Regions from separate parts of the Novosphingobium sp. BL-S-33 genome, predicted to be linked through region 4. Evidence: riboswitches for the same ligand, from Rfam matches in the RefSeq annotation. Region 4 holds a riboswitch; each other region holds the start of a gene.
What was found. A riboswitch is a leader RNA that binds a small molecule or an ion and turns the genes downstream of it on or off. The one in region 4 is predicted to bind cobalamin.
Positions count from the first base shown of each region.

Region 1: it holds a riboswitch for cobalamin, as region 4 does, so the genes downstream of both, AC1VVM_RS06350 (hypothetical protein) here and AC1VVM_RS20725 (cobalamin biosynthesis protein CobG) in region 4, are expected to answer to the same signal.
Region 2: it holds a riboswitch for cobalamin, as region 4 does, so the genes downstream of both, AC1VVM_RS20000 (TonB-dependent receptor) here and AC1VVM_RS20725 (cobalamin biosynthesis protein CobG) in region 4, are expected to answer to the same signal.
Region 3: it holds a riboswitch for cobalamin, as region 4 does, so the genes downstream of both, AC1VVM_RS12100 (HoxN/HupN/NixA family nickel/cobalt transporter) here and AC1VVM_RS20725 (cobalamin biosynthesis protein CobG) in region 4, are expected to answer to the same signal.

Region 1 covers NZ_CM166474.1:1,340,745-1,344,018, reverse strand. The annotation lists gene AC1VVM_RS06355 (TonB-dependent receptor plug domain-containing protein) at 1-1,001, opposite strand, end outside; cobalamin riboswitch at 1,120-1,326, opposite strand; cobalamin riboswitch at 1,386-1,594, shown strand; gene AC1VVM_RS06350 (hypothetical protein) at 1,791-2,375, shown strand; gene AC1VVM_RS06345 (cobyrinic acid a,c-diamide synthase CobB) at 2,372-3,274, shown strand, end outside.
Region 2 covers NZ_CM166475.1:730,142-733,415, forward strand. The annotation lists gene AC1VVM_RS20000 (TonB-dependent receptor) at 1-1,688, opposite strand, end outside; cobalamin riboswitch at 1,865-2,105, opposite strand; gene AC1VVM_RS20005 (isocitrate lyase/PEP mutase family protein) at 2,229-2,978, opposite strand; gene AC1VVM_RS20010 (Lrp/AsnC family transcriptional regulator) at 3,084-3,274, opposite strand, start outside.
Region 3 covers NZ_CM166474.1:2,580,687-2,583,960, forward strand. The annotation lists gene AC1VVM_RS12100 (HoxN/HupN/NixA family nickel/cobalt transporter) at 1-1,034, opposite strand, end outside; cobalamin riboswitch at 1,209-1,450, opposite strand; gene AC1VVM_RS12105 (class I SAM-dependent methyltransferase) at 1,829-2,761, shown strand; gene AC1VVM_RS12110 (nuclear transport factor 2 family protein) at 2,774-3,268, shown strand; gene AC1VVM_RS12115 (SDR family NAD(P)-dependent oxidoreductase) at 3,265-3,274, shown strand, end outside.
Region 4 covers NZ_CM166475.1:931,798-935,071, reverse strand. The annotation lists gene cobI (precorrin-2 C(20)-methyltransferase) at 1-238, opposite strand, end outside; gene AC1VVM_RS20730 (precorrin-8X methylmutase) at 235-864, opposite strand; gene AC1VVM_RS20725 (cobalamin biosynthesis protein CobG) at 864-2,015, opposite strand; cobalamin riboswitch at 2,194-2,415, opposite strand; gene AC1VVM_RS20720 (efflux transporter outer membrane subunit) at 2,508-3,274, opposite strand, start outside.

The DNA.
Region 1 (3,274 bases), on a different replicon from region 4:
CCGAAGACGGCCTGCACCGCGTCCGAGAAGCTGTAGGTGCCCTGATACTCGTAGCGACGCACGCGGCCATGCGCATCGAACGTGAGCTGCCGAATGGTCTGCGCGGGATCGAAGTTCTGGCGGTCGGTCTCGGTCTGGGTCACGGCCACGCGGTTGACCAGCTTGCCATCGAGCAGCGCGAAGTTGAGCCCGGCGTAGCCCGCCCACTCCTTGTTCACGCCATAGGCGAGCGAGTCCCCTCCAAAGCCGTCGAAGTCGTTATGCGAATCCGACCAATAGCCCTTGAGATCGATCGAAACGCCCGGCGCGACGCGATATGTGAACGACCCGTTGGCCGCAGACCGGCGATAGCCATCGGGCTCGGTGCCCTGATCGCTGGCCGAGATGCCGTCGGTGGTGAAGCGCGAGGCGGAGACACGCCAATCGATCGAATCCGACGTGCCGCCCACGCCGGCACGCGCCGAGACGGTATCGTGCGTGCCCGCTTCCACCGCGAAGCTGCCTTCCAGCGGCTTGGTCGGGGCACGGGTGGTGACATTGATGACGCCGCCGATGGCATCGCTACCCCAGAGGATCGACTGCGGACCGCGCAGGATCTCGATGTGATCGATATCGTCGGTGAAGAGGTTGGAGAAGGCATAGCCGCCCGCCGTCGAAGACGGATCGGCGAGGCGCATGCCGTCGATCACCATCACGCTCTGACCGGCATCGGCGCCGCGAATGCGTAGGCTGGTGGTCGTGCCGTAGCCGCCGTTGCGCGAAAGGCTGATGCCCGGCGTGCGCAGCAGCATGTCGGTGAGGGCGATCGGCTGCGCGGAAACGATGTGTGCGTCGTCGAGGACGGTCACCGTCTGGGCGACGCGATCGGCCGCCAGCGGGGTGCGCAGCGCGGTAACGACGATGCTGTCGCCACTATCTGCTTCGTCGGCGAAAGCCATCGTCGGGCAGGCCGCCGCGAGGGCCGCGAGCGAAACCGTGGTGGCGAAAATCCGGAACGTCATGGGTTTTCCTTCAAACAAGCATCGAAGACCCCCGCCGAAGCGCGAGCACCGGCAAGGCAATGGCTGTCGTTGCGCGAGGAAAAAGCCCCCTCGTTCACCCGGCACACCCTGTCCGGACGAAGAACGACTGCGTCAGGCAGGTCTCCTGGCTTGCGGGTCAATGCCGTCTCGGCCGCCTTCTCAGAATCCTGCCAAGTCAATGGCTTCGGCTCCAATGGCGAAATGGCCGCACGGCTCGCCGCTCACAGTTGCAGGGGCAGCCCGGGTCTTGAACCCGTGTTCCCTTTTGATCCTCTTACGAGGAACCTGTCGCGGCGCGGCAACTATCGTGCGGGCGCCCCGCTGGCAAGTGCCCGAAGCTTGCGCGCGCCCGCGAAGTGCCATAGGTCCGCCCCTGCAAAGGGTGCCCGAGAGGGCTTAATCGGGAAGTCCGGACCTGCGGGGAAACTCGCGGGACAGGCCGGCACTGCTCCCGCAACTGTAACCGGGGATGCGCCCCGCCACGCGCCATTGGGACCGGACGGTTCCGAGAAGGCGGCGGAAGGCGCGACGATCCGGGAAGTCAGGAAACCGGCCCCTTGCCGTCGTTCCTCTGCGCGGGCGGGATGCACCGGGCGGACGAGGGCATGGTTCCCGTAGCGGGAAGCAGCCCTGGCGAGACGACAGTCGAAGTCGTGTCGAAAGGAGCCTGCCAGAGTGACACCGATCCGCTGATCCTCTCGCCGGGGCGATATCGCCCGGGGCCTTTCCTGCACGCCTTTCCCCAACCGCCTTGGGAGATCCCAGACCATGAACCGTTCCGCCAATCCGCCATCCGCCCGCGTCAGCCTCTTCGTGTTTGCCGCGCTCGCCGCCGTCATGCTGGTGACGCGCACCAATTCGCTGAGTCAGGTCGTCCACTTGCCAGACACCGACCTTGCGAGCTTCTTCGTGCTCGGCTTCTTCGTCCGCCGTGTCATCGGTTTCGCCGCGCTGTTCGCGCTCGGCTATGCGATCGATGTCGTGGTGATCTCGGTGCTGGGCGGTTCCGGATTCTGCTTTACCCCGGCCTACGCGATGCTGGTCCCGGCCTATGGCGTGATGTGGCTCGCCGGGCGCGTGGCGGCGGCGAAGCTCGGTGACCGCCTTGCCGCCCTGCCTGCCATGGCCGTGCTGCTGATCGCCGCCACTTTCACCTCGCACTTGCTGTCGAGTGGCGGGTTCTACTTCCTTGGCGGCCGTTTCCCCGATCCGACGCTGGCCGGGTTCCTGCCGCGTATCGGGCGCTATTTCCCGACAACGCTCCTCTCCACGCTGCTGTGGTCGGGCATCGCCGCCGCGCTCTGGGCGCTGGCTGTGACGGTGCGTCCGGCTCTGCACGAGGGCCGCAAGTGACCGCCTGCCCTGCCCTGCTGGTCGCCGCGCCCGCCTCGGGGCAGGGCAAGACGCTCGTCACCGCCGCGCTCGCCCGCCGCCACGCCCGCGAGGGGCGGCGCGTGCGCGTGTTCAAGTGCGGGCCCGACTTCCTCGATCCCATGATCCTCGAAGCAGCGAGCGGTGCCCCGGTGCATCAGCTCGACCTCTTCATGGTGGGCGAGGCCGAGTGCCGCGCCCTGCTGTATGACGCCGCTTGCGAGGCGGACCTGATCCTTGTCGAAGGGGTGATGGGCCTGCACGATGGCGATCCCTCCGCCGCCGATCTCGCGCGGCGCTTCGGCCTGCCGGTGCTCGCGGTGATCGACGGATCATCCATGGCGCAGACTTTCGGCGCGCTCGTCCATGGCCTCGCGACCTATCGCGCGGGCGTGAACCTTACCGCCGTGCTCGCCAACCGCGTGGGCAGCGCAAGGCATTCGGACCTGTTGGAGCAAAGCGTACCCAGTGACATCCGCTGGCTGGGCGCACTGGGCCGAGACGCCGCAATCGGCCTGCCCGAACGGCACCTCGGGCTGGTGCAGGCGGGCGAAGTGGCCGACCTTTCCGCCCGGTTGGACCGGGCGGCGGACCTCCTGCCGGAAAGCGCACTCTGGCTGCCGGAGCCCGTGAGCTTCGCCGCGCCGGAGGACATTCCTCCACCGCCATCGCTCGCCGGAAAACGCATCGCCATTGCCCGCGACAAAGCTTTCGCCTTCATCTACCCGGCCAACCTCGCCTTCCTCGAAAAGGCAGGCGCGCAGGGCGTGCTTTTCTCGCCGCTGACCGACGCGGCCCTGCCCGCATGCGATGCGCTCTGGCTGCCGGGCGGTTATCCCGAACTGCATCTGGACCGCCTTGCCGCCAATGCTGCGATGCTG
Region 2 (3,274 bases), 200 kb from region 4:
GGAATGCGATCGCCATTGTCATAACGCGAGTGGTTCTCGGTATAGTTGCCGTCGAGCGCCAGCCACGGCAGCGGACGCCAGAAGGCGACCACCTCGTAGCCATGGCGCTTGCTGGCGCCGGTGGGCTCCACCGCGTTGGAATCGCCTACGAAGCGCAATTCGCTGGCCACATCGAGCCACCAATACGTGCCCGTCAGCGAGAACTTGCCGATCTGGAGGCGGCCGCCCAGTTCCTTGCCGGTGCCGCGCACCAGCACGGGCACCGGCGTATCCACATTGACCGCACCGCGCACGTCGTTCGAATGGAAGCCCCGGCCCCAGTTAGCATAGACTTCGAACTGCGGCGTCACTTCATACGCGGCCGAGAACTTGGGCGAAACGATGGAATCGTGCCCGTTGCCCTCGCCGAGCGCGGCGGCCGCCGCATCGCGTGCGCGCACCGAATAGTGATAGTAATCGCCGCGCAGCCCGCCGGTCAGGCGCAGGCCGGGCAGCGGCTTCCACATCGCTTCGCCGTAGAGCGCACCGGAAAGCTCTTCGACATGATAGCGGCCGAGCGAATAGAGCAGCTCTCGATCCGCCGTGCGATTCACGCCGACGCTGCCAATGTGGTCGTAGCGATTTTCGGTTCCGACAGTGAATTGCAGGCTATCTGCAAGCTCCCACTGCTTGCGCGCGGTGAGGCCGGTGACCCAGCGCTTGTCGTACTGCTCGATCTGCGCGCTGGTGCCGTCCGGGTCACTGTAGGTGGGGTTCGAGTACATGTTCCAGTCGTAGTACTGGGCGTAGAGGTTTGCGCTCCAACTGGCCTGCGTCACGCCGACATTGCCGACGAAACGCGTGGTCCGCCCGCGCGCGGAAGGATCGGGCGAGCAAAACACATCGGGGCAGATGTCCGAGCCGATGATGCGCTCGGGGATCTGTTCGGTCGGCCGCCAGGTGGCGTGATAGGCGTGGAGCGAGGCTTCCAGCTTTCCCTCGCCAAGCGGCACCGCGTACTTCGCGAAAACCGCGTAATGGCGCAGATGCTCGGCCTCTTCCCAGGGCCCGTCATAGCGCTTGGCTTGCCCGACAAGGGTGAGATCGCCGCTGCCCAGATCCTTGATCGTGCCGCCCGCTGCGAGACGCCCCGCATTGTAGGAACCGCCTTCCACCGAGACCCAAGGCCGGTCGAACCCATCGATAGTGGTCATGTAGGCCGCGCCCGCCAGCGCAAAATCGCCGCCATCCGCGCGATAGGGCCCTTTACGGAAATCCTCCCGGGCGACGATCTCGGGGATCAGGCCGTTGAGGTCGAGATAGCCCTGCCCGTGGCCGTGCGTGCGCAAGTTCATCTGCACGCCGTCGATATAGGTCGTGAAATCGGTCCCGTGATCGAGGTTGAAGCCCCGCAAAAAGTACTGGTTTGCCTTGCCGCTGCCCGAATGCTGGGCGGCGACCATGCCCGGCACGGCTTCCAGCAATTCGGCGACGCGAAGCAGGGGGCGGACCAGCAAGTCCGAGCCTGCCACGCTGCCCTCACTGGCGGCATGGGCCTCACCGATCTTCGCCTCGCCGCGGCCGAAGACCACGATTTCTTCGGCGGTTCCAGCGTCCGACGCGGAAGGCGCGTCCTCCGCAAGGGCAGGAGTGGAAGCAATCGCGCACAGGGCCACGCATGCGCAAAATGCAGTTATACGGAAAGTCATCAATATTTCCCCGGCGTCTTGCGACTACCGGCAGAGACCTGCCGCCTGCGACGGTCGGCGCGCGTGGACGGCCGGACGCCCGAGGCGACCGTTACGCGAACCGATGCGGTCTCCACCGCTCGTTCGTCGCTCAGACGGAAAAATCACCGGGCCCCGGCCATCCCCTGGGCCAAAGCGAGAGCGACCAGACGCCGGCAGGTCTCCTGGCTCACGGGTCACGGCACGATGCACGGCCTTCCCAGGCCCCGCATGACTTAGCGTCCGGCCCAGTGGCTGCGGCAGGCGTCCTTGCCCTGCCGCGATGTGCATCGCGCTCGCCGCTTACAGTTGCAGGGACAGCCTCGGATTCAGGGGCGAGCCCCCTCACCGCGTTCCCTATTAAGCCTCTTTCAAGGCACCGGCGCGATCTTGCCCTTCCGGTCCACAGGACGCGGAAAGACGGCGCCTGCTAACTTGCCCCGCAGGCGGACGCAAGGGCAGGAAGCGCGTTTCGGATTGTTCCGGCGATGTTTTCGGGCTGAGGAGATGTGTTCGGGGCGCTTACGGCTCGCACCGTCTGAGCGCTGCGGCGGCTTCGTCGAATGCCGTCCAGGTGCGCTTGGCAAGGCTCCCCCCGACGCTGCACCGCCGCACGCCCAGATCCGCGAAAGCGCGAATACTCGCATCGTAGTCGTGGATGACGACATTGACCGGCTTGGGCGCAACGGCCGACACCAGTTCGGCAACGGCGCCCAGATCGAGGATGAACGGCACGAACAGGCAATCCGCGCCGGCTTCGGCATAGGCGACCGCTCGGGCGATACTCTCCTTCGCAGTCATGCCCGGCACCCGGAAATTCTCGTTGCGGCCGATCAACATGACAGCCGGATCGATCGCATCGATTGCCGCCCGCGCGGCGGCAATGCGCTCTACCGCAAGGCCAAGGTCGTACATGCTATGGCCCGACCAATCCTCAATGGATAGGCCCGCAACGCCGGTATCCACCGCCAGCGCGACGTTCGCGGCCACCTCGTCCGGATAGTCGGCAAAACCGTTCTCGAAGTCGGCATTGACCGGCAGGTCGGTCGCGGCGACCAGCATGCCGAGATGGTCCAGCACTTCGTCACGGCTGAGCTGGCCATCGTCCCTGCCGGCAGCCCACGCGGCGCCCGCGCTGGTGGAGGCAATCGCCTTGAAACCCAGCTTGGCGAGACGCACCGCGCTCCCCCCGTCCCAGGCGTTGGGGATGATGAAGAACCCGCTCTCATGCAGCTTGCGGAACGCGGCTCGCTTCTCGGAAGTGGTCGGCATCGTGGTTCTCCTTGGTGCGGAGAATATCCACGATTGGCCTGTGGGCCAGCGCAAAGACATTCCGTTCCTCGCGGAGGATGAACCGCTCGCCCCTGTCCGGCAGGCTCACGCCGTGGTCGGCAGCGCGGTCCGGTATACGACGGGACGCAGCGCGAAGCTGGTCGTCACTTGCGCCACGCCCTTGATCCGGGTGAGCCGCGCGCGCAGGAAATCCTCGAACGCGCTCAGCGACGGCACCAGAACGCGAAGCTGATAGTCCGCTTCCCCGGTCATCAGATAACATTCCATGACTTCCG
Region 3 (3,274 bases), on a different replicon from region 4:
CGGTAAACGGCGTAGCTCAGCACCCAGCACAGCACGAACAGGCCGATAATAAGGAAGCCGAGCGTGTTGAAATGCTCGGACAGTGCGCTGACGCCGGACCAGAAGCCGCCTTTCAGCCCGAACTTGTCGACCAGCAGCGCCGCCGTCTGGATCGACCCGATCACCAGCGCCACAAGGGCTGAGATCGAGGTGATCGTGATGTTGTAGTAGAGCTTGCGGATCGGCTTCACGAAAGCCCATTCGTAGGCGCCGAGCATGATGACCCCGTCGGCAGTGTCGATCAGCGCCATGCCCACGGCGAAGAGCACCGGGAACACCAGCACCGTTCCGAGCGAAATGCCGTCCGCCGCGTGAGCGCCCGAAAGGCCGAGGATCGCCACTTCGGTCGCGGTATCGAAGCCCAGGCCGAACAGGAAGCCGAGCGGGGCCATGTGCCAGCTCTTGCGTACCAGACGGAACAGCGGGCGCAGGATGCGCGCCATCAGGCCGCGCCCGGCGAGCAGGATGTCCAGATCCTCCTCCGCATAAGTGCCGCCGCCACGAACCTGCTGGAAGCGAGACCACACGCCGCGTAGGATCGCGAGATTCATGATGGCGATGGCGAAAAGGAAGCTGGCCGAAACGACCGTGGCGATAACCCCGCCGGACTGACCGAATGCCTCGAAATCGTCCAGCGTGCTGGCCGCCGCCGCGATCGTGGTCGCCGCGATCAGCACGATGGCCGAGTGCCCGATCGCGAACCACAGCCCGACCGTGAGCGGGCGCTGCCCGTCCTGCATCAGCTTGCGGGTGACATTATCGATCGCGGCGATGTGGTCGGCGTCCACGGCGTGGCGCATGCCAAGGCTCCAGGCGAGCACGGCGGTGCCGAGCATCACGGGATTGCCGTGGAACGCGCCGAACGCCCAGAGCCAGGTGGCGACGTTCGCGCCCACGAGCGCGGCAAAAAGCACCGCGACCCGACGGCGCAGGCGCGGTTTGCCGGAAGGCCCCTCGGCCGCCGTTGTTCGATGCGAAACAGAACTGACTTGCATTCGTGAATACCCCGTCGGCGTCAGCGACTTTCGGGGAGGGCCTCCGCGCGAACGGCCGGCCTGTGCGCCGGACGGACGCCGTCCAGCGCCCGGCACGCATGCCGGTGCGGCCCTCGCCGCACGTGCGTCGCTCAGACGGAGTTACCGTGCCACGGCCATCCCCTGGGCCAGGGCAAGAGCGACCAGACGCCGGCAGGTCTCCTGGCTTGCGGGTCAAGGCCTCGATGCACGGCCTTCCCAGGCCCCGCATGACTTAGCGTCCGGCCCAGTGGCTGCGGCAAGGGCGCCTTGCCCTGCCGCGATGTGCATCGCGCTCGCCGCTTACAGTTGCAGGGACAGCCTCGGTTTCAGACGCAAGGTCCTCACCGCGTTCCCTTTTAAGCCCCTTTCGGGACACCGGCGCGATCAGTGCCGAGACCCTGAAAGCGTCTCGACGGCCGCTTTGGTAGTCTCGGCGGTGCATCAGGGCAAGAGCGCTTCACGAGCCGGAACCGCCTTCGCATTTCGGCGCCCGGACCAAATGGGTCGCGATTTTTCCCGATCGGAAGGTGATTTTATGAGCGTAAAAATGATCCGCACTCTACAATAGGCAATTACTGCGAGTGAAATCATTAAGAGTCGATGGTGAATCCGGCTGAATTTCATGTGAAATAATATTCTCCTCGAGATGGTGGATCATATATTTCTGACTCACAGTAGCGACACTTGAATAGGAGAGGCATTTCGGGAGGCTTCCGACGCTCGAGGGTGCAAGAAACGAGCTTTTTTCTGAACTTATCGCAACTTGTGACGGGATGCTGGCGCCGGCCGTCTATGCGCGCATCTACGAAACCGCCCAACGCGGCGGTCAGATCGTCGAAGTCGGCACGGCCATGGGGGCGGCCACGGTCGCACTCGCGCTGGGTTTGCGAAATTCGGGCAAATCTGGCCATGTGTTCACGTTCGATCCGATGACAGGCGGCCCGAGGCGATCGTTGAACTCGCCAGGGAAACGCATCGCGCGAATAGAGGCCAATCTGGCGCGCTACGGTGTCCAGGATCTGGTCACGGTTACGCCATCCGATCTGCGAAGCGGGCTTTCGGTTCTCCCGGACGACCAGACCGTTTCCGTCCTGATGCTCGACGCCGATGGGCGGATCGATCGCGATCTGGAAACGCTTGAGCAGCGGCTTGCGCCCGGTTGCTCCATGATAATCGACGATATCGCCGATCAGGTGCGGGTGAAGCGTCAGGGCGCGACTTACCGCATAGACAGCAAGATGCGTCTGTCATGGTTGCTGATCAACAAGCTCACCGAGTCGGGAAAGCTCAGCGCCGGGCAACAGCTGGTGGACACCTACTTCGGTGAAGTCATCGCCGACGCGAACAGTATCATCGACCGCGACGATACGCTTGAGGCCTATCGACAGCTCGTTTTTCAGACCGCCTCGACCAATCGCCTGCAACGGCTTCGTTCTTATCTCCTGGAGCAGGGGCAGGAGGTCGCACCCGATTTCGTGGCGAAATGCCGAAGGTTTTACCGGCGCATCAAATACCGCCGGCTCGCCGCCTCGTCCGAAATGAATGCCGCCGAAGAATCTTCGCGGGGCGGTTCCGGCGGAGAGCAGGTGGCCGCGTGCCCCTCCCACACCCGGCCATGGGCGATCGCGCGTAAAGGCTTTTCAGATCCATCCTGTTGCGTAAGCTGTCATCGAACCGGGCACCAAAAGACCGGACGCAAACCATAAGGACTGTCAGGGATGGATGTCGAAGCGCGCTTGGCGGCGCTGGAAGAGCGCTGCCGCAAGGCGGAGGATCATCTGGAGATCCTCAATCTGCTGAACACTTACGGTCCTTTGGTGGATAGCGGCACGGCACGGCCTGCGGGCGATTTGTGGGTCGAGGGCGGCGGCTACAACTTCACTTTGCCCGATGGCGGTACTCTGCGCCTTTCGGCGCCTGACGAAATCGCCGACATGTATGCGTGGGAAGGCCATCTCGAACTGGTCAAGACCGGCTGCGCGCACCTCACGGCGACGCCGAAGATCAGCGTGCATGGCGATAAGGCCGAGGCGGTTGGCTATTCGGTCGTGATCCTTCGCGAAGAGGACCGCTGGTTCCTTTGGCGCGCGGCGGTCAATCACTGGACTCTGGAGCGCGGCGGGCAGGGCTGGCGTATCATCGAGCGCTTCAACCGCGCGCTCGACGGTTCGGCGGAGAGCCACGAGACCATGCGCAAGGTGGCCACGATATGAGCCGCT
Region 4 (3,274 bases):
CATTGTAAGCGGGATCGTCGAGCGGAATTTCGGTTGTGACCGGGTATTCCATCGCGATTTCGACCGCATCGGTCCGCAGCAGGCTGTCGACGGTGCTCCGCGCGCGGCCCGCGCGTCCTTTCTTGCGGAAATAGGCGATTTGCCGCGTGCCGCGCACGAGCCGGTCGGCACGCACGCTCAGCAGGTCCGCCGCACCGGGACCGAGGCCGACGCCGTGGATGGTTCCTGACGCGCTCATTCCGCGCGGCTCGCCAGTGCGTTGACGGCCGCCACGGTAATGGCGCTCCCACCAAGCCGTCCCTCGACGATGCAGCAGGGAACCGGCGCGGTCAGCCACAAAGCATGCTTGGACTCGGCCGCGCCGACGAAGCCCACCGGGCAACCGATGATGGCCGCCGGGCGAGGGCAGTCGGGGTCCTCAAGCATGTTGAGCAGGTGAAACAGCGCGGTCGGCGCATTGCCGATGGCGACGATCGCGCCGCCGAGATGCGGCCGCCACAGTTCCAGCGCGGCCGCCGAGCGGGTGTTGCCGATCCGGTGCGCAAGGTCCGGCACTTCGGCATCGCCGAGAGTGCAGATGACCCCGTTATAGGCCGGTAGACGCGCGCGGGTAATGCCTTCGGACACCATCCGTGCATCGCAGAGAACGGGCGCTCCCGCAGCCAGAGCCGCGCGCGCGGCGACTGCAAAGCCGGCGGAAAAGCGGATATGCGCTGCCAGTTCGACCATGCCCGCCGCGTGTATCATGCGGACGGCAACGGGCTCCTCCTCGGCGGAGAAGCGGGCAAGGTCGGCTTCCGCGCGGATGGTGGCAAAGGACTGGCGGTAGATCGCCGCGCCGTCCTTTTCATAATCGTAAGGCATCAAGCGACTCCAAAATGGGCGAGGAGGTCTGCGGCATTCAGACCCGAGCGAAGGGGCGGAGAACCGGCGCACGCGCTGAAGGAAAGGTCGTAGGCACCGTCACGCCCGGTCACGACCACGTCGGCGGCACCGGGATGGGCGCAGCCCTTGGTACAACCCGAAACATGCAAATGCCCGGAGACATGCGGCGCGAGGCGAGCGGCGAGCATCCGGGTTTCGACACTGGCTTGCGTACAGTCGGGCGCGCCGGGGCAGGCATCGACGCGCAGCAGCGAATGGAGGGGATCGATCGACAGGCCGTCGTGCTCGATCGGCCCAGGCCCCTCAGCCAGAAGGATGCGCCAGGGCGTCGTGCGAATGCCCGCCACGCCGGAGTCCTGCGCCAATCGCAGGAAGGCTTGCGCGCTCACGCGGCCGAAAGGCAGGCCATAGGCGGCGCCCATCGCGTGACGGCCGGGGACGGGCAGGGGCGCGGCGAGCCGGGGGGCGGCGGTTCCTTTCGCCCAGTCCGGCAAGGGTGCGGAATGGCGCGCCATGCGGCCCGCACTTGCACCGCCGCTTGCCATGAACCAGCGCGCCAGATCGATCAGTGCGGTGACTTCCCCGCCCGGCGCCAGTCCTATGCCGGTAGAGCGTCCATCGGCGCGCAGCAGGAGCATGCCGTCGCGCCCGCGCTCGATCCGGAAATCGCCGGGTTCGGCGGACAGCATCGGCACAGGTCCGGCGTCGATGACGAAACCGGCCTTGCCCGGTAGTACGGGCAATTCGTCGAGGCGCTCGTCCAGTTCGCGAGCGATGCGATGGGTATCCTCGCCGGGGCGCCATGCGGGCGAGACGAGGATATTGCGCCGGGCTTCGCGTGTTGCGTCCGCATCCACGAGGCCGGTCTCCAGCAACCGGTCGAGCAGGCGCGGCCATTCGGCCTCGCTCACACCGCGAATTTGCAGGTTCGCGCGGCGTGTAAGGTCAAGCGCACCCGACCCATGCGCGAGCGCCGCTTCGCCCAGAGCCACGGCCTGAGCGGGCATCAGGCGGCCGAGACGCGGCTTTACGCGGACCAGCAGCCCGTCTCCCGCCATCATCGGGCGCCAGGCATCGGGGCACCATCCCCTTACCGTGCCGCCGCTTCGATCCCCTTCCAGCGGACCCAAAATCGCTCTCCGCGCGCCGGGCGAACGAAGGCGGGGCATACCGACATGGCCGGCCGACGCGCGGCGATGGGCAGGCGCGAACTACGCCCACCACCACGCGACCGTGCAGCCCCAGCCACACAGCTTCGTCGCCCAGACGGAGAAGAACCGTGCCGTGACCATCCCCTGGGTCAGGGCAAGAGCGACCAGTGCGCCGGCAGGTCTCCTGGCTCGCGGGTCACAGCTTGATACACGCCTTCCCAGACCGGCAACGCGCCGGTCCAGTGGCTGCCCTTAAAAGGGCGTGTGCATCGCGCTATCCGCTTACAGTTGCAGGGACAGCCGCGGATTTGGGGGCTACACCCCCGCACCGCATTCCCGATTAAGCCCCTTCGGGGGCACCGGCACGATCATGTCCGGCAACAGGCACGCCTGTCACCTTGCCGCCGCTCTATCGAATTGGCTCTGCCAAGCCAATAGCCGATCCATAGTCGTCGCGAACGCGATCACGCGCTACGGCGAGGCTTCCAGCCCTGCGACCGCATCGCGGCTCCAGCCGCCGCCCATCGCCAGATAGAGCGATACCCGTGCCTGCAACGCCGCCGTCCGCGCCTGCACGAGGTTGAGTTCCACGTTGAGCAGGCCGCGCTGGGCAACCAGCTGTTCAAGATAGGGCGAATAGCCCTCGCGGCGGCGGTTGGTGGCAAGGCGCAGGCCTTCGGCGTCTGCCGTGCGCTGGGCGGCCAGGATGGTCATGAGTTCGTCCGCTTCCCGGGCCGAGCCAAGCGCGTCCTCCACCTCGCGAAAGGCGGTGAGCGCGGCCTTGCGGTAGGCCAGCGCGGCATTGTCCCGCTGGGCGGCGGCGCTTTCGGCCCCGGCGCGCAGCCGTCCGCCTTCGAAGATCGGCGCAAGGATGCTGCCACCCAGAGACCACACTCCGATCGGATCACCCACCAGCAGCGAGGACCATACCAAGGCGCCGGAGCCGGTGAGTTGAAGCTGCGGCAGGAAACGCTTGCGGGCAGCGGCGAGCGACTTGTCGGCGGCAGCCAGTTGCAGCTCGGCCTGCGCCACGTCCGGTCGGCGCGCCAAGAGCTGGGACGGCAGGCCTTCCGGGATCACCGGCTCTGTCAGCAGGGCGAGCGAAGTGGCGCGCGCGACGCCGCCGGGCACGTTCCCTGCGAGCAGGCGCAAGGCATTTTCCTGCCGCGCCGTGGCTTCGCGCAAGGAGGGGATCAGTTGGGCGGTGGCCTGATACTCGGCCTGTGCCTGCGCAAGGT